4 regions of the Streptomyces kordofanensis genome follow, and region 4 is predicted to be linked to each of the others. Evidence: riboswitches for the same ligand, from Rfam matches in the RefSeq annotation. Region 4 holds a riboswitch; each other region holds the start of a gene.
The links. Region 4 has a riboswitch for cyclic di-AMP ahead of LUW75_RS22980 (transglycosylase SLT domain-containing protein). Riboswitches for the same ligand answer to the same signal wherever they lie in the genome.

Region 1 (4,354 bases), 4.1 Mb from region 4:
TACGCCGTCCGCGGTGTTGATCACGCCGAAGGCGCCGGGGCCGATGACGCGCATCCCGTGGGAACGGGCCTGCCGCACCAGTTCCCGCTGGCGCTCCCGGCCGGCTGGGCCGCTCTCGGCGTAGCCTGCGGACAGGACGACGAGCCCGCGCACACCGTGCTCGCCGCAGTCCGCGACGGCTTCCGGGACGCGCTCGGCGGGCACGGCGACGACGGCCAGGTCGACGGGCTCGCCGATCTCGCCGACGGAGCGGTACGCGGGGACGCCGTCCAAGGCGGTCCGCCCCTCGGGCAGGGCGTGGTTCACGGCGTACGCGCGGCCCGTGAACCCGGCGTCGACGAGACCGCGCAGGACGGTGCGGCCGACGCCGCCGGGGGCGCGGCCCGCGCCGACGACGGCGACGGAGCCGGGGGTGAGGAGCCGCTGCACGGACCGGGCCTCGGCGCGCTGCTCGCGGGCGCGCTGGACGGCGAGGGATCGGTCGGTGGGCTCCAGGTCGAGGTGGAGGCGGACGGCACCGTCCCCGAAGCTGCGCCTCTGGGTGTACCCGGCGTCCGTGAAGACCTTGATCATCCTGGTGTTGGCGGGCAGCACCTCCGCGGCGAACCGCCGGATGCCGCGCTCGCGGGCGACGGCGGCGATGTGCTCCAGCAGGACGGAGGCGACGCCGCGGCCCTGGTGGGCGTCCTGGACGAGGAAGGCCACCTCGGCCTCGTCGGCGGGGGCGCCGGCGGGGCGGCCCGCGGCGTCGATCCGGTCGTAGCGGACGGTCGCGATGAACTCACCGCCGACCGTCGCGGCCAGACCCACCCGGTCCACGTGGTCGTGGTGGGTGAAATGGTGCACGTCCCTGGCGGAGAGCCGAGGATAAGGTGCGAAGAACCGGTAGTACTTCGACTCGTCTGAGACCTGCCCGTAAAAGCTGACCAGGCGCTCGGCGTCGTCCGCGGTGATCGGCCTGATCCGCGCGGTGCCGCCGTCGCGCAGCACCACGTCGGCCTCCCAGTGGTCGGGGTACGGGTGCGCCGACTGGTCGGACGGGTTCGGCATGGGCCCAGGGTACGGCGCCGTCCCGGTACTCCGCCGGGCGTGAGAGTCTGGTCTAGACAACTACTAGCACGTGAAGGGCAACACCATGGCTGAGCGCCGCGTCAACGTCGGTTGGGCCGAGGGTCTGCACGCCCGCCCCGCCTCCATCTTCGTCCGCGCCGCCACGGCCTCCGGCGTCCCCGTGACGATCGCCAGGGCCGGCGGCGCCCCGGTCAACGCCGCGTCGGTGCTCGCCGTGCTCGGCCTGGGCGCGCGGGGCGGCGAGGAGATCGTCCTCGCCTCCGAGGCCGAGGACGCGGACGCGGTGCTGGACCGCCTGGCGAAGCTGGTCGCCGAGGGTCTCGAGGAGCTCCCCGAGACCGTCTGACCGCGGCTCCGCTCCCCCGGCCCGGCGGAGCGGCGCCTCGCGGATCGGGGGCGCCGCTCCGCCGCGCCCGCGCGAGGCACCGCTCCCGGGGCGCCCCGGGGTTCCGGGGCCGGCGGGCGGCGGGCGGCGCGGGAGGCTCCGGCCCGGTGGCGCGGGAGGCCCCGCTCCGGCGGCCGGCCGGGCGGGGCCTCGGTGGAGCGGTGCGGGTCAGACGCTGACGCCGCGCGCCCGGAGGTAGGAGACCGGGTCGATGTCGGAGCCGTACTCGCTGGAAGTGCGGGCCTCGAAGTGCAGGTGGGGGCCCGTGGAGTTGCCGGTCGAGCCGGAGACGCCGATCTGCTGGCCCGGCATGACCGTCTGGCCGACGGAGACACCGACCGAGGCGAGGTGGGCGTACTGCGTGTAGGTGCCGTCCTGCATGCGGATCACCACGTTGTTGCCGTAGGCGCCGCCCCAGCCGGCCTCGACGACCGTGCCCAGGCCCACGGAGACGACGGTGGAGCCGTACGGGGCGTGGAAGTCGACGCCCGAGTGGCTGCCGGAGGACCACAGCGAGCCGCCCACCCGGTAGGCGGTGGAGACGTACGAGCCGGCCACCGGGAGCTGGAAGGAGTCGAGGCGCTTACGCTCGGCCTCGCGGTCGGCGCGCTCCTGGGCATCGCGGGCGGCCCGGAAGCGGACCTCGGCCTGGCGCTCGGCGGCCGCCTCGGCCTCCGCCTGGCGCTCGGCCGCCTCGGCGGCCAGCTCCTGCGCGGCGGCCTGGTCCTCGACCTCGTCGGCCAGCTCGTAACCGGTGATGGCCTGGTTGAGGCCGGTGTCCTCCAGGGAGGCGTGCTCCGCGTCGGCGGCGAACGCCGGGGAGGCCAGGGTGCCGATGACGCCGGAGGTGGCGAGGGCGGCGGCGCCCGCGGCCTGGGCACTCCTGCGGCTCATGCGGCTCGGGGCACGGTGCTTCCCGGTGGAACGGGTGAACGCCATGGAGTGGACGTGTCCTTTCCTTCCCTCTCGCCTACCGGGTTAGCTGACGGGTTCGGAGCAGGAAGGTCTCCTACGGACCCCTCCGCACGGTGGCGAAGGCGCCCGATTCACCCCAGGGGACGTGGGTCCCCGGCTCCCCGGGCTCGCGCCTGACGGGGATTCGGCGATCGCTGCCCGGTGCCGCGGGTGCGGCGGGTACACGGGCGGACAGCGGCTAAGACGCTAAGCGGCTGATCTTTCGATCACCAAACGAATGCGGCTTTTTGTAGCGCACGCCACAGAGCAGAAACCCAGCCTCTCCAATAAAACGGGCATAACCGCGCGAGAGCGGAACCCCGGCCTCCGAGAGGCCGGGGTTCCGCTCCGTCAGTCAGCCGGCGACCACGGTCACTTCGCCGACGCCCAGCGCCTCCACCGGCGCCTTGATCCGGGCCGCGTCCCCCACGAGGACGGTGACCAGGCGGTCCGGCGGGAAGGCGTTGACGACGGCCGCCGTCGCCTCCACCGTGCCCGTGGAGTCCAGGCGCCGGTACAGCCGTGCCTGGAAGTCGTCCGGCAGGTGCTGCTCGACCTGCTCGGCGAGGGTGTCGGCGACGGACGCCGCGGTCTCGTACCTGAGCGGGGCCACGCCGACCAGGTTGTGCACGGCGGCGTCGCGTTCGGCGTCGGTGAGCCCTTCCGCCGCGAGGGTGCGCAGCACCTTCCACAGGTCGTCCAGCGCGGGACCGGTGTTGGGCGTGTCGACGGAGCCGCTGATGGCGAGCATCGCCGCGCCCGTGCCGTCGGGCAGGGACCGCAGGACCTGCCCGAAGGCCCGCACGCCGTACGTGTAGCCCTTCTCCTCGCGCAGGACGCGGTCGAGACGGGAGGTGAGCGTGCCGCCCAGGCAGTACGTGCCGACGACCTGCGCGGGCCACACGCTGTCGTGCCGGTCGGGCCCGACGCGGCCGATGAGCAGCTGCGTCTGCACGGCGCCCGGCCGGTCCACGATGACGACGCGTCCGGTGTCGTCGGCCGTGACGGGGGACGCGGCGCGCGGGCGGGGCGCGTCGCCGGTCCACTCGCCGAGCGTGTCGCGGAGGAGCGCGTCGAGGTCGACGCCGGTCAGGTCGCCGACCACGACCGCGGTGGCCGACGCGGGACGGACGTGGGCCTCGTAGAAGGCCCGTACGGCCGCGGCGTCGATCCGGGCGACGGTCTCCTCCGTGCCCTGACGGGGCCGGGACACGCGCGAGGAGGCCGGGAACAGCTCGGCGGAGAGCTGCTTGGCCGCGCGGCGGCCCGGGTTGGCCGTCTCGTGCGGGATCTCGTCGAGCCGGTTGCGGACGAGGCGGCCGACCTCGTCGTCGGAGAAGGCCGGTGCCCGCAGCGCGTCGGAGAGCAGGCCGAGGGCCTTGTGCAGCCGGGACGCGGGCACTTCCAGGGAGACCCGCACGGCGGGGTGGTCCGCGTGCGCGTTCAGGGTGGCGCCGCACCGCTCCAGCTCGGCGGCGAACTCCTCGGCGGTGTGCTTGTCGGTGCCCTCGGACAGGGCGCGCGCCATGATGGTGGCGACGCCGTCGAGGCCCTCGGGCTCGGCCTCCAGCGGGGCTTCGAGGACGATCTCGACGGCGACGACCCGCTGACCGGGACGGTGGCAGCGCAGCACCGTGAGGCCGTTGCCGAGCCGGCCGCGCTCGGGTGCCGGGAAGGCCCACACGCGCGGCGTGCCCGGCTCCGGCCGCGGGTGGAACTCCATGGTGGTCAGAGACACGGCAGCGTCGCTCACTGGTCCGCCCCCTCTTCCTCGTCGCTGTCGGTCCGGTCGCCGTCGTCGGCCTTGGTGGGTTCGTAGACGAGGACGGCGCGGTTGTCCGGGCGCAGCCGCCGGGCGGCGACCTCGCGCACCTCGTCGGCGGTGACGTCCAGGATCCGCTGGACGGCGGTGAGGGCGAGCTGCGGGTCGCCGAAGAGGACGGC
Region 2 (4,354 bases), 2.2 Mb from region 4:
CGGGCTTCGAGTCGGTCACGGCGGTGACGTTCTTCGTGCGGATCGTGATGTCGCCGTTCGCGCATCCGCTGTTCACGGTGTTCACCGGCATCGGCTTCGGCGTCGCCGCGGCGACGGCGCGCCGGCGCGTGGTGCTGCGGACGTCGCTGCCGCTGCTGGGGCTGTTCCTGGCGATGGGGGTGCACGCGCTGTGGAACGGCTCGACGGCGTTCGGGCCGTGGGGGTTCATCCTCGTGTACGGGGCGTTCATGCTGCCGGCGCTGGGGCTGCTGACGTGGCTGGTGGTGTGGACGCGCCAGCGGGAGCTGCGGACGGTGTGCGGCGAGCTGCCCGCGTACGCCGCGGCCGGCTGGCTGTCCGCGGACGAGCCGCTCGCGCTGTCGTCGATGCGGGCGCGGAGCCTGGCGCGGTCCTACGCGGCGCGCGCGTTCGGCCCGGCGGCGGCGCGGTCGGTGGGCGAGTACGAGGCGTTCGCGACCTCCCTGGCGTTCCTGCGGCACCGGGCGCGGCGGGGGTCGGCCGACCGGGACTTCACGGCGCGGGAGCAGGAGCTGCTGCACCACATGTGGCAGCGGAAGGAGGTGGCCGCCCCGGCCCTGACGTTCGCCGCGCGCGCGACGGGCCGGGCGTGGACGCCGCCGCCGCACCGCGACTACGCGGGCTACAACCCGTACCGCCGGTGAGACGGTGCGGGGCCGGGCGGGCCGCGCCGCCCGGCCCCCGGCACCGGCCGTCCGGGCGGGCCGCCCGCGGGCGGCGGGCACCGGACGGCCGGGAGGCCGCGGATACCGGACCGCGGACGGCCGGAGGACCGCGGTCCGGTGCCCGGGGGCCGCCGGAAGGGTGCGGGCGCCGGACCGCGGACGGCCGGAAGGGCGGATCGGTGCCCCGGGCGGGGGCCCGCCACCGGTGCCGGAGGGCGTCCCCAGAACCGGAGGGTCCTGCGGGACCACGGGGAACCGTCGCCGGGGAGCGCCCCGGGTCCGGCCCCGCTGTGAGGCGCGCCGGGACTCGCCCGGGGCGGACGGGGCGCCGCCGGGCGTCAGACGGTGAGGCCCTTGCCGCGCAGCCAGGCCAGCGGGTCGACGCCGTCACCGGAGGCGGTGTGGACCTCCAGGTGGAGGTGCGGTCCGGTGACGTTGCCGGTGGCGCCGACGCGGCCGATCGTGTCGCCGGTGCCGACGGTCTGCCCGGCGCCGACGGTCATCGAGGAGAGGTGGCAGTACCAGACCTCGGTGCCGTCCTCCAGCTCCAGCACGACGCGGTAGCCGTACGCGCCGGACCAGCCGGCCGACTTGACGGTGCCGCTGTGGACGGCGTTGGCCGGGGTGCCGGTGGGGGCGGCCAGGTCGAGGCCGGTGTGGTAGCCGGAGGACCACATGGAGCCGGCCTGGCCGTACGTGGAGGTGATCGTGTAGGAGGAGGTCGGCAGGGCGTAGCTCGCGGCGAGTTCGGCCAGGCGCCCGGCCTCGGCCTTCGCGGCGGCCTCCGCCTCGGCCCGCCTGCGCTCCGCCGCCGCGGCCTTCGCCTCGGCCGCGGCGGCGGCCTGCCGGGCGGCGGCCTTCTCCGCGGCCTCCTCCGCGGCCTCCTCCTCGGCGGCGGCGCGGACCACGGCCTCGGCGGACGCCTGCTGCTGCTCGGCCTGCTGGAGGATGCGCGCCCGCAGTGTCTCGCCCGCGTCGGCACCGGCGGGGCCGTTCCCGGGGACGGCGTGAGCACGGTGGGACCGGCGGGGGCCGGGGCCTCGTCGGGCGCGTCGTCCGCGTCGCCGTCGACGAGCGCGCCGACGCCGGGGAGCGAGGAGGCGTCGGGGAGGCCCACGTCCGGGAGGGAGATCGCGACGCGGGGCTTGTCGTGCGCGGTGGCCATGCCGCCCGCACCGACGGCGGCGATGACGCCGACCCCGAGGACGGTGGAGCTGCGGGCGAGGCCGCCGCGCTGCTTGACCACGCGGTGCCGTCCCCGGACGGGGCGGACGGTGTCCTCGGTCGGGTTCCACTCCGAGGCGGCCGCGGGCGCGGCGGTGCCCGGGGTTCCCGGAGCGGTGGGGTGACCGATCGTGCCGTACGGGCCGAAGGGGGCCTCGGAGGCAGGCTTGTTGGACGCCACGGGGGCGCGCTCCTTTCCTTCCTTCTCCGCCTACCGGGTTAGCTGACGGGTTCGGAGCAGGAAGGTCTCCTACGAGCCGGTGAAGGCCCGATTCACCCCAGGTGCGGTGGTTCCCCGGTTCCCTCGCGGGATTCGGCGCATGCGCACGGTGCCACCTCTTGCGGCGGCTGACGCGACCGCGCTGCGTTATCGAACGTTAATAGAAGCGAGGTCCGCATTCCAAGCCGTTCCTTCGGGCAACTGACCCGATTCACACCGGAACAAAGCCCCGTAGAAGGACAACCGGCGGCAAAAGAACCAACCCTCGCGGAGCACGACTTCCGAAAAGCCCCCGCCGTTCTCCTGACGGTGCGTCAATCGACGTGGCACAGCGCGGCCTTGCGGTGACACACCGTACATATCGGGCCGAACGCACCGCCGCGTCGACACGCCGAGGGCCCGGTGCTGTGCACCGGGCCCTCGGTTTCAGTAGCGGGGACAGGATTTGAACCTGCGACCTCTGGGTTATGAGCCCAGCGAGCTACCGAGCTGCTCCACCCCGCGTCGGTGAACACCACCTTACGCCATCCCGGAGAGACCGTTTACCAATTCCCCGTCCCACCGGCCGGGAGGCGCTCGACGAGCCCCTCCGGGGGGCTCCGGCCTCCTTTCCCCCCGGGCGCACCGGACCTCCGGGGCGGCCCCCCGCCCGTCCGCCCGGCCCCGGGTGGCCGGGCGGACGGGCGACCGGGCCCGCGGAGCGGAGTACGGTGGGAGGAAGGTGAACGTCCGGTTCGCCACGGGGACCGGATCCCGCAGACAGGCGGACATCAGCATGGCCGACTTCGACACACCCACCGCCCCCGGGCACCTCCCGTACACCGGTCACGAGGCGGTGGGACCCGGCACGGCGCTCCTGCGGCTGGAGACGACGGGCTCCCGCGAAGGCGTCCTCGACGGAGCGTGGTGGCCGCGCTCCCGTGACATCACGGAGGAGCTGCCCGCCCTGATCAGCGCCCTGGCCGAGCACCTGGGGCCGATCGCCCGCGTCGGTCTGGACGCCGCCGCCTGGGACGGGCTGCCGGTCCGCCTGGTCATCGACGACCGGGTGGTGCACATCACCTCGTTCCCCGTGGGTGACGACACCGTCCTGATCACCCGTGGCGAGGGGGACCACTTCTCGCTGCTCGTCGTGCCGCCGGACACCCCCCTGGAGGCGGCGCGCGCCGCGATGGCGCAGGCCGTCCGGGCGGACAACGTCGCACAGGCCCGGCAGATCCTCGTCGACACCGGTGCCGGTGGGAGGACGGGGACGCGGCACTGACCCGCGGGACGCCTACCGCACCGAGCGCCTCCCGGTGCGCCGGGAGAGGTGGGCGCCGAGGAAGACCAGGTCCACCACGAGGACGACGGCGCCGACGACCAGAAGGTATGTCATGCCCTCGACAGCGACGCCGACGAGGCCGAGCACGACGGCCAGGAGGACGAAGAACAAGAAGATCGCCATTCCGGGGGCTCCTCCGTGTGACGGGACGGTTCAGCGGCGGGCGAGCCGCCGCTCGCCGGCGGCGCCGGGCCGGTAGGCCATGCCGTAGTGGTGGAAGACGGCCTGTTCGTCCTCGGCGGCGAGCACGTCGTCGGTCCCGATGGCGGGAGCCTTGCGGACCGTGCCCTCGTCGTACGGCACCCTGACGTAGTCCGGTCCGACGGTCGCGTCGTCGAGCGGGACGAACACCGGGCGCCGGCGGGTGGGCAGCCCCGTGCGGACGGTGGCCATGGCCGGCTCGTCCGTGGCGGTGCTCACGTAGACCGCCTCCAGCACACCGATCTCGTGCCCCTTCGGGTCCACGACGTCCTGGTGCCGCCACTCCCTGACGCCTGCTGGATGGATCATGCGGTCCGCTCCCTGGTCGGGCGGGCTTCCGGGCGGAGCCGCTCCACCGGCCGACAGCGGCACGGCGCCGTGCCCGCCCCCGTCCCCCCAGCCTGCCCCGGCCCGCCTCCGGGCGCCACACGGACCCGGCCGGCCGGCGCTCCTCCCGCCGGCCCGGGCTCTACGCGGACACCGGTTCGACCGCCCGTGCACCGCGCCACGGCCACGGGAGGGGGCCGGACGCACGAGCGCCCCGGCCGCTGTGGAGGCGGCCGGGGCGTGGAACGCCGGTCGAAGCCCCGCGGGGCTTTCGGTCTGGTAGGCCCTGTGGGACTCGAACCCACAACCAACGGATTAAAAGTCCGCTGCTCTGCCAATTGAGCTAAGGGCCCT
Region 3 (4,354 bases), 1.7 Mb from region 4:
CCCTCCTCACGTACGACGTCCCCGGACACGGTACGGGACCGCGACCGGGGACGTACGCAACCGGGGGCGACGGGGCGCAGCCCCGCGCGCTCAGCCGTTCGCGGGGCGGAACCGCGGGAACGCGCTGCGGCCGGCGTACACCGCGGCGTCGTCGAGGATCTCCTCGATGCGCAGCAGCTGGTTGTACTTGGCGACGCGCTCGGAGCGGGCCGGGGCGCCGGTCTTGATCTGGCCGCAGTTGGTGGCGACGGCCAGGTCGGCGATGGTGACGTCCTCGGTCTCGCCGGAGCGGTGGGACATCATGCACTTGAAGCCGTTGCGCTGGGCCAGCTCGACGGCGTCCAGGGTCTCCGTGAGGGAGCCGATCTGGTTCACCTTGACCAGCAGGGCGTTGGCGGCGCCCTCCTCGATGCCGCGGGCGAGGCGCTCGGGGTTGGTGACGAACAGGTCGTCGCCGACGAGCTGGACCTTCGAGCCGAGCCGCTCGGTGATGGCCTTCCAGCCGTCCCAGTCGTCCTCGAACAGCGGGTCCTCGATGGAGACCAGCGGGTACGAGGCGACGAGCTCCTCGTAGTACGAGGTCATCTCGGCGGCCGTGCGGGACCTGCCCTCGAACTGGTACGCGCCGTCCTTGTGGAACTCGGACGCGGCGACGTCCAGGGCGAGCGCGACGTCCCGGCCCGGGGTGTAGCCGGCCTGCCTGATCGCCTCCATGATGAGGTCGAGGGCGGCGCGGTTGGAGTCCAGGTCCGGTGCGAAGCCGCCCTCGTCGCCGAGGCCGGTGGACAGGCCCTTGTCCTTCAGGACCTTCTTCAGGGTGTGGTAGACCTCGGTGCCCCAGCGCAGGGCCTCGGAGAAGGACTCCGCGCCCACGGGCGCGATCATGAACTCCTGGATGTCCACGTTGGAGTCGGCGTGCGAGCCGCCGTTCAGGATGTTCATCATCGGCACCGGGAGCAGGTGCGCGTTCGGGCCGCCCAGGTAGCGGAAGAGCGGCAGGTCGGACGCCTCGGAGGCGGCGTGCGCCACGGCGAGGGAGACGCCGAGGATGGCGTTGGCGCCGAGGGAGGACTTGTCCGGGGTGGCGTCCAGGTCGAACATCGCCTGGTCGATCAGCCGCTGCTCGGTGGCGTCGTAGCCGACGAGCTCCGGGCCGATCTGCTCGATGACGGCGAGGACGGCCTTCTCGACACCCTTGCCGAGGTAGCGGTCCTTGTCGCCGTCGCGGAGCTCGAGGGCCTCGAACGCACCGGTGGAGGCACCGGACGGGACGGCAGCACGGCCGGTGCTGCCGTCGTCGAGGCCGACCTCGACCTCGACCGTGGGGTTGCCTCGGGAGTCGAGGATTTCCCGGGCTACGACGACGTCGATGGACGGCACGAGCATCTCCTTCTGGGATGTGACGCGTGGAGTGCGGGCTCTTTCGCCTTGCGGCAAGAGCCTAGCCGCCCCGGGGGCCGGCGCCCGCGACCGGCCGCCCGCCGGGGCGGCAAAGTGGTCGAAGTGGTCTTTTACGGGAGGAAAGCCCGCGCTTGCCGACGCGGGGCGGCCACCGCCCCGCCGGAGCGACGGCCGCCCCGCGCGCCCCGCTCCTCCCACCCCCGAGGGGGCGCCCGTCCGGGGACGGGCCGCCCGTACGGAGGACGGCCCCGTTCCCGCCGCCCGCCGGGACGTCCGCGCAGGGGAAGGCCCCGGCCCGCCGCGCACGGGGGACGCGCGGCGGACCGGGGCCGGCTCGCGGAGGGCCCGGCCGGGTGGTCCCCCGGCCGGCCCCCGCCGTACGGGTCAGCTCAGGTGGAGCCGCTGGCCCGGGTGGATGAGGTCGGCGTCGTCGACGATGTCGTCGTTCAGGTCGAACAGCTTCTTCCAGCCGCCCTTGACGTCCTCGGCCGCGGCGATGGAGCTGAGCGTGTCGCCGGTCTCGACCTCGTACTCGCCGTCGCCCTTCTCGACCTTCTCGCCGGCCGGGGTGGTGACGGTCCCGGACTCGGCCTTGGGCGCGGCCTCGGGGGCCGCCCGGGGTGCGGTGCGCTGCTCGCCGCGCGTGGCGGGCTGCTCGGCGGTGCGCTCGGCGCCGCCGCCGTACGGCGTGCCGGACAGGCCGACGCCGCAGACCGGCCAGGCGCCCTTGCCCTGGCCCGCGAGGACCTTCTCGGCGATCTCGATCTGCTGGGCCTTGCCGGCCCGGTCGGCGGTGGGGGCGTACTGCGTGCCGCCGTACGCGGCCCACGTGGAGGCCGAGAACTGCAGGCCGCCGTAGTAGCCGTTGCCGGTGTTGATGGACCAGTCGCCGCCGGACTCGCACTGCGCGACGCGGTCCCACTCGGCGGCGGTCGCGGCGCCGGCGGGCGCGGCGACCACCAGCGGGGCGGCGACGGCGACACCGGTGATGCCGGCGAACGCGGCGAGACGGACGGCCTTGGAGGGACGGCGGTGCTTGCCCTTGCCGGAATTGAGCATGGCGGATCTCCTCACCGACGCCTGCGAGGTGAGCTGTCGGGTTCGGGCCTGGTGAGTGCCCGGCCGCGCACTGGGCGCGGCTTCACCCCGAGCCGGTTCCGGTCGTCTTCCGACGGCCGGGTCCGGCGCCTACCTTGGTTCCCCCGCTCCTGCCTGCGGCGCTGGAAGCGTCGACTGTTCCCGTCGTCCGGCGGCAGGATTCGGCGTTACCGGTCGGACGGGGCCCGCGGTGGCGAGCGACAACGACGGTACGCACAGACCCACCCCGAGATCAAAAAGGGACATCCAGGTCAATCCATCCCTACATACCCACCCCTCAGGGGCGTTTGCGCAGGTAGGGGCGGAAACGGACGGACCGGACGGCGAGGGAGCGCGAGTTGGGGCGAAGAGACTCTTGTCTCATTTTCAGGAAACGGACATTCAGCCGGTAACTACCCCTCGTCCGCGCCCAGATCGAGGCTCTGGCCGGGGAGGATGAGGTCGGGGTCGGCGCCCACGACCTCGCGGTTCGCACCGTAGAGCGCCGGCCAGCCGCCGGGCACCTCGTGGGTGTCCGCGATGGCCGACAGGCTGTCGCCGGGCCGGACGGTGTACGTGCCGTCCGCGGCGAGGCCGTCCGCCGTGCGCGCCGCCCCGTCGCCCCGCGAGGCGTGCCCGTCGCCCCCGCGCCCGCCGACCGGGTCGCCGGGCCCCGCGGGTCCTGCGGCGGCGTCCGGGACGGTCGCGGCCCCCTCCTCGGCCGGCTCGCCGCGGTGCCTGCCCGTGCCGGCCGCGGGGCCGTCCGCGCCGTCGCGGGCCGCGGGCGCGTCGCCGGCGGGCGCGGACGCGTCGCCGGCGGGCGGCGCGGCCGGCGGGGCCGACGCCTCCGGGGCGGTCCGCGCCTCCCCCTGCGTCGCACCGGGAGCCGGGGCCGGGGAGCCCCCGGCGCCGGTGGCGGTGCCCGTGCGCCCGGCGGGCTCCCGCGGCGCCCCGGCGTCCGCCCCGGTGCTCGCGGCCGGGTCCGGCGCGGTGTCCGGGGCGGACCCGGTCGGACCGGCCCCGGCCGGGGCGGAGTCGACCGGGGCGGACTCGCCGCCGTCGGCCAGGCCCGCGATGGGCGCGCACGTCTCCCACGCGGCGGAGCCCCCGCGCGGCGAAGACCTTCTCCGCGACGGCGATCTGCTGGGCGCGGGTGGCGAGGTCGGCGCGCGGCGCGTACGCCGTGCCGCCGTACGCCTGCCAGGCCTCCTGCGAGAGCTGGAGGCCGCCGTAGTAGCCGTTGCCGAGGTCGGCGCTCCACATGCCGCCGGTCTCGCACTCGGCGACCCGGTCCCAGGTGGCGGCGTCGGCGGCGGACGCGGTGCCCGCGCCGAGCAGCGGCAGGGCGATCGCCGATCCGGTCACCCCCGCGGCGACGACGAGGGCGGGGGCCTGACGGGGTCGACGGTGTCGTCCGTTACCGGAGCGCATGCGTGGGACCTTTCGCGCGACTGCTGAGGTGACGGTGAACGTAGCGGCAGTCGAACGCCTGTCACAAGCCGGTGCACGCGATATCACGCGAAGATCACAGAGGTGACGGGGCGTCAGGAGGCTCCGGGGTGAACTCCACCGGGAGGGTGCGCAGCCCGCGCATGATGAGCCCGCCGCGCCACCGCAGTTCGTCCGGATCCACGGCGAGGCGCAGGTCGGGAAGCCGCCTCAGGAGGGTGGCCAGCGCGGTCCGTCCCTCCAGCCGGGCGAGCGGCGCGCCCAGGCAGTAGTGGATGCCGTGCCCGTACCCGAGGTGCTGGTTGTCCGACCGCCCCAGGTCCAGGGCGTCCGGGTCGTCGAACCGCTCCGGGTCCCGGTCGGCCGCCGCCAGCACGACGAGGACGGGGTCGCCCGGCTCGATCCGCCGCCCGCCGACGGTGAGCGG
Region 4 (4,354 bases):
CCCGAGCAGGACGCGCTGGAGACGGCGCACCGCTACCTCCCGGCGCAGGCCGGGGTGGGCGGCGACTGGTTCGACGTGATCCCGCTGTCCGGCGCGCGGGTCGCGCTCGTCGTCGGGGACGTGGTGGGGCACGGCCTGCACGCGGCGGCGACGATGGGCCGGCTGCGCACGGCGGTGCACAACTTCTCCGCGCTCGACCTGCCGCCGGACGAGCTGCTGGGCCACCTCGACGAGCTGGTGTCCCGGATCGACGAGGAGGAGGCGGAGGACGCCGGTTCCGGAATCACCGGGGCGACCTGCCTGTACGCCATCTACGACCCGGTGACGGGCGGCTGCTGCATGGCGTCGGCGGGCCACTTCGCACCGGCCGTGGTACGCCCCGACGGGTCGGTGGGCTTCCCCGACCTGCCCGTGTTCCCCCCGCTGGGCCTGGGGGGCGGCCCGTTCGAGACGTGCGAGGTGTTCCTCCCCGAGGACAGCCGTCTGGTGCTGTACACGGACGGGTTGATCGAGCACCGGGAGCGGGACCTCGACGCGGGGCTGCGGATGCTGCGCGAGGCGCTCACCGGAGCGCCGGGGCGGACACCGGAGGAGATCTGCCGCGCGGTGTTCGACGCGATGCTGCCGCCGCACCGCCGCGACGACATCGCCCTGCTGGTGGCCCGCACCCGGCTGCTGCCGCGGGACCGCGTGGCCGAGTGGGACGTGCCGCCCGACCCGTCGGCGGTGGCGCCGGTGCGGGCGGCGTGCGGGCGGCAGCTGGAGCGGTGGGGGCTCGGGGAGATCGGGTTCACCACCGAGCTGGTGCTCAGCGAACTGATCACCAACGCGATCCGGTACGGCTCCGCACCGATCCACGTGCGGATGCTGCGCGACCGGAACCTGATCTGCGAGGTCTCGGACGCCAGCAGCACCTCCCCGCACCTGCGGCGGGCGGCCACCACGGACGAGGGCGGCCGCGGCCTGTTCCTCGTGTCGCAGCTGGCGGGCCGGTGGGGCACCCGGTACACGCCGGGCGGCAAGGTGATGTGGACGGAGCAGCCGCCGACGGGCGGGGCGGCGGCTCCGGAGGTGCCGCCGCTCTTCGACGACCCGGAGTGGTGACGCCCCGGTGACGGGCCGCCGTTCCCCCGCGGAGGTGCCGCGCCCCTCTCCCCACCCGGCCTCCCGGCCGGGGCGGACGGGCCGCGCTCCTTCCGGGCACCGGCGGACGGTGCCCGGAAGGAGCGGTCAGTACGGGCCGTTGACGTTGTCGATGGAGCCGTACCGGTCGGCGGCGTAGTTGCACGCGGCGGTGATGTTGGCGACCGGGTCGAACGGGTCCGAGGAGGTACCCGGCACGTGGTAGGCGCGGAACGTGGGGTCGATGACCTGGAGGAGGCCCTTCGAGGGCGTCCCGGCGGCGGCGTTCGAATCCCAGCCGTTGATCGCGAGGGGATTTCCGGAGGACTCGCGCATGATGTTGCGGTGAATTCCCTCGTACGTCCCCGGAATTCCGTGCCGGGCCATGACGTCGAGCGATTCCCTGATCCAGCCGTCGAGGTCGTCGGTGTACGACTTCGCCGCGGCGGGGGGCGACGGCGGCACGGGCCGCGGAGCGGTCGGCGCGGGCCGGCGCGGAGCGCTTCGCGGCGGTCTTCCCCGCGGCCGGCGCCTCGGCTCCGACGGTGAGCCTCAGACCCGGCCGGATGAGTGACGGGTCGTCACCGACGACCTTCCTGTTGTCCCGGTACAGCTTCTTCCAGCCGCCCCTCACGGAGTGTTCGCGGGCGACGCCGGAGAGGGTGTCGCCCGCGGCCACCGTGTGCGTCACGGGCTTGGCGGCCTCGGCGGCGGCTGCCGAAGCGGCGGCGGGCTTCGCCGCGACGACCGCGGCGGGCGCCGCGCCGGGCGCGGCGGAGGCGGTGACGGTGCCGGTCAGGGGCAGGGCGAGGGCCGCCCCGCCGGTACCCGCGACGGCGAGTCCGCGGCTGAGTCGACTGCTCCTGGGACGGCGGTGCTTACCCTGAGGGGGCATGGGGCGTTCCTCTCCGGCGCCTGCGAGGTGAGCTGTCGGGTTCGGGCGGGAGATGCCCGGCCGCGGTCGCCCGCGACTTCACCCCTAGCCGTTCCGGACGCCGGATCGGCGGCTTACCTGGTTCCCCCGCTCCTGCCGGACGCGGATATGTGAGTTCCGGGGTCCGGAAGGCGGCAGGATTCGGCGTTCCCTCCGGAATGACGGTGACCGTAAACGAAACCCGCCGGGTGGAACAAGACCCGGAATTCTCTTCGGTGATCCATTGCGGACCCGTGGGACGGTGAATTCCGCTTGACGGTGCGAAGTACGGGGAATTCCGCCTCCCGTCGCCGTGACCGACGTCACGGGCCGCGCCCCTCCCGCGGACTCCGCACCGCCTTCCCGAACGCCGCAAATGAGTAATATTTCAGCAATTGCCTTTATTCGCACTAAACGGGCACCGGCCCTTCGGCCGGATCCGTTCGGGTGGCCGGGGCGGCCGGGGCGGCGAGGGCGCTTGCGCCGCCCGCCGGGACGTCGAAAGTAGGGAAAAACCATCTAAACAGGGGAGAAACATGCAAAAGACACAGACGAGACCGTCACCACGCCGGACCCTCGCGGCCGCGGCCGCGTTGCTGGGACTGACGGCGGTCGCGGCGGTCCCCGCGCCGACGGTGCGGGCGCCGCGCTCCTCCCCTGCCGCCGCCTCCGGCTCCGTCATCGCCGACTGGGCGCGGCTGACGGCGGACATCATCGACCCCGGGGGCCGCCTGACCCCGCCGGAGGAGGCGGTCTGGCACGCCTTCGTCTCGGCGGGCATGTACAACGCGGTGGTCGGGATCGAGGGCCGGTACGAGCCGTACCGCTGGAACGCGCGGGGCCCCCGCGCCGCGTCGTCCACGGCGGCGGCGGCCGCCGCCGCCCACGGCGTGCTGCTGCACTACTTCCCGGAGACGGAGGACCGGTTGAGGGCCGCCTACGCCGACTCGCTCGCCGCGGTCCCCGACGGGCCGGCGGAGAGGGCCGGCGTGGCGTTCGGCCGTCGCGCGGCCGAACGCGTCATCGCACTGCGGAAGGACGACGGCCGCGGCGCCCCGGTCGCCTTCCCGGCGCCTCCCCGCCCCCGGGGTGTGGCGCCCCACGCCCCCCGGGCACCACCCCTTCACCGCCGCGTGGCTGGCGCGGCTGCGTCCGCTGCTCGTCGACCGCCCCGACCGGTTCCGCCCCGGCCCGCCGCCCGCGCTGACATCCGCCCGGTACGCCGCCGACCTGAACGAGGTGAAGGCGTACGGCGCGAAGGACAGCCCGGTGCGGAGCCCTTCGCAGACCGACACGGCGCAGTTCTTCACCAAACTCGACCTGCAGGGCGCCCTCGCCGACCGCGCCGCCCGGGACGGCCTCGACCTGGTCGACACGGCCCGGCTGTTCGCCGCCGTGAACACCGTCCAGGCCGACGCCGTGATCGCCGCCTGGGACGCCAAGCTGCACTACGGCACCTGGCGGCCCGTCACCGCCATCCGCGAGGCCGACCACGACGGCAACCCGCTCACCGAGGCCGATCCCGGGTGGGAGCCGTTCCTCCAGACCCCCGCGCACCCCGACTACCTCAGCGGCCACACCACCACCGCCGGCGCCCTGACCCGGACGCTGACGCTGTTGTCCGGCGACTCCCACCTCGACCTGCGCATCACCTCGGTCCTCGCCGGGAAGACCCGGTACTACGACTCCGCCCGCGCCTACAACCGCGACTGCGTGGGCGCCCGCACCTGGGCGGGCATCCACACCCGCACGGCGAACACGGTCGGCACCCGCACGGGCGAGCGGGTGGCCGCTTGGGCGCTCGCCCGCAACTTCCGCCCGCTGGACGACTGACCGCCGGGCGGGACGTCCCGCCCGGCGAGGCCCCGGAGCACGCCGCCGAACGCGCCCCGGCGGCCCCGGCGGCCCCAGGGGTCCCGCGAGTCCCGACAGAAAACGGCCCGGACGGCGCTCCCGCGCCGACGCGGCGCACGCCGGGCGTCCGGGCTCACCGGCGGGCCCGCCGGGGCGGCGGCGCCGGTCGGCGCGGCCCGGGGGCGGGTCGGGCGGCGAGGCCCTGGAGTCCGGTGGGATGGATCCGGTGGGGCGGACCCGGTGGGTGGTCACACGGCGCCGGGTCCGCGCCCGGCCCCGCCTTCCCGCTCCCGCTTCTCCCGCCCGCCGCCCCGCGCCGTGCGCCCGCGGTGGCGGTCCCGCGTACGCACGGCGCCCCCAGCACCTCCTTCGCCTCCCACCGGACGTCCCGCGCGGGAGACGGGCGGTGACGGACCGTCAGGCGGCGGGGGCCAGTTCGGCCAGACCGAACAGGAGCGCGTAGCC

Region 1: it holds a riboswitch for cyclic di-AMP, as region 4 does, so the genes downstream of both, LUW75_RS04170 (M23 family metallopeptidase) here and LUW75_RS22980 (transglycosylase SLT domain-containing protein) in region 4, are expected to answer to the same signal.
Region 2: it holds a riboswitch for cyclic di-AMP, as region 4 does, so the genes downstream of both, LUW75_RS13255 (M23 family metallopeptidase) here and LUW75_RS22980 (transglycosylase SLT domain-containing protein) in region 4, are expected to answer to the same signal.
Region 3: it holds a riboswitch for cyclic di-AMP, as region 4 does, so the genes downstream of both, LUW75_RS15240 (LysM peptidoglycan-binding domain-containing protein) here and LUW75_RS22980 (transglycosylase SLT domain-containing protein) in region 4, are expected to answer to the same signal.

What each region holds. Positions count from the first base shown of each region.
Region 1 covers NZ_CP094264.1:936,449-940,802, forward strand. Annotated here, with positions in the region: partial or broken gene LUW75_RS04160 (bifunctional acetate--CoA ligase family protein/GNAT family N-acetyltransferase) at 1-1,050, opposite strand, end outside; gene LUW75_RS04165 (HPr family phosphocarrier protein) at 1,136-1,417, shown strand; gene LUW75_RS04170 (M23 family metallopeptidase) at 1,625-2,395, opposite strand; cyclic di-AMP (ydaO/yuaA leader) riboswitch at 2,409-2,571, opposite strand; gene LUW75_RS04175 (M16 family metallopeptidase) at 2,766-4,133, opposite strand; gene LUW75_RS04180 (M16 family metallopeptidase) at 4,160-4,354, opposite strand, start outside.
Region 2 covers NZ_CP094264.1:2,871,278-2,875,631, reverse strand. Annotated here, with positions in the region: gene LUW75_RS13260 (PrsW family intramembrane metalloprotease) at 1-683, shown strand, start outside; partial or broken gene LUW75_RS13255 (M23 family metallopeptidase) at 1,043-2,109, opposite strand; cyclic di-AMP (ydaO/yuaA leader) riboswitch at 2,122-2,257, opposite strand; tRNA gene LUW75_RS13250 (tRNA-Met) at 2,579-2,652, opposite strand; gene LUW75_RS13245 (DUF5994 family protein) at 2,924-3,412, shown strand; gene LUW75_RS13240 (hypothetical protein) at 3,425-3,595, opposite strand; gene LUW75_RS13235 (PRC-barrel domain-containing protein) at 3,626-3,982, opposite strand; tRNA gene LUW75_RS13230 (tRNA-Lys) at 4,278-4,353, opposite strand.
Region 3 covers NZ_CP094264.1:3,316,537-3,320,890, reverse strand. Annotated here, with positions in the region: gene eno (phosphopyruvate hydratase) at 91-1,386, opposite strand; gene LUW75_RS15240 (LysM peptidoglycan-binding domain-containing protein) at 1,786-2,460, opposite strand; cyclic di-AMP (ydaO/yuaA leader) riboswitch at 2,464-2,631, opposite strand; partial or broken gene LUW75_RS24340 (transglycosylase family protein) at 2,892-3,909, opposite strand; gene LUW75_RS15225 (cytochrome P450 family protein) at 4,004-4,354, opposite strand, start outside.
Region 4 covers NZ_CP094264.1:5,052,001-5,056,354, reverse strand. Annotated here, with positions in the region: gene LUW75_RS22985 (SpoIIE family protein phosphatase) at 1-1,104, shown strand, start outside; partial or broken gene LUW75_RS22980 (transglycosylase SLT domain-containing protein) at 1,231-2,017, opposite strand; cyclic di-AMP (ydaO/yuaA leader) riboswitch at 2,022-2,172, opposite strand; gene LUW75_RS22975 (vanadium-dependent haloperoxidase) at 3,125-3,868, shown strand; gene LUW75_RS22970 (DUF2267 domain-containing protein) at 4,307-4,354, opposite strand, start outside.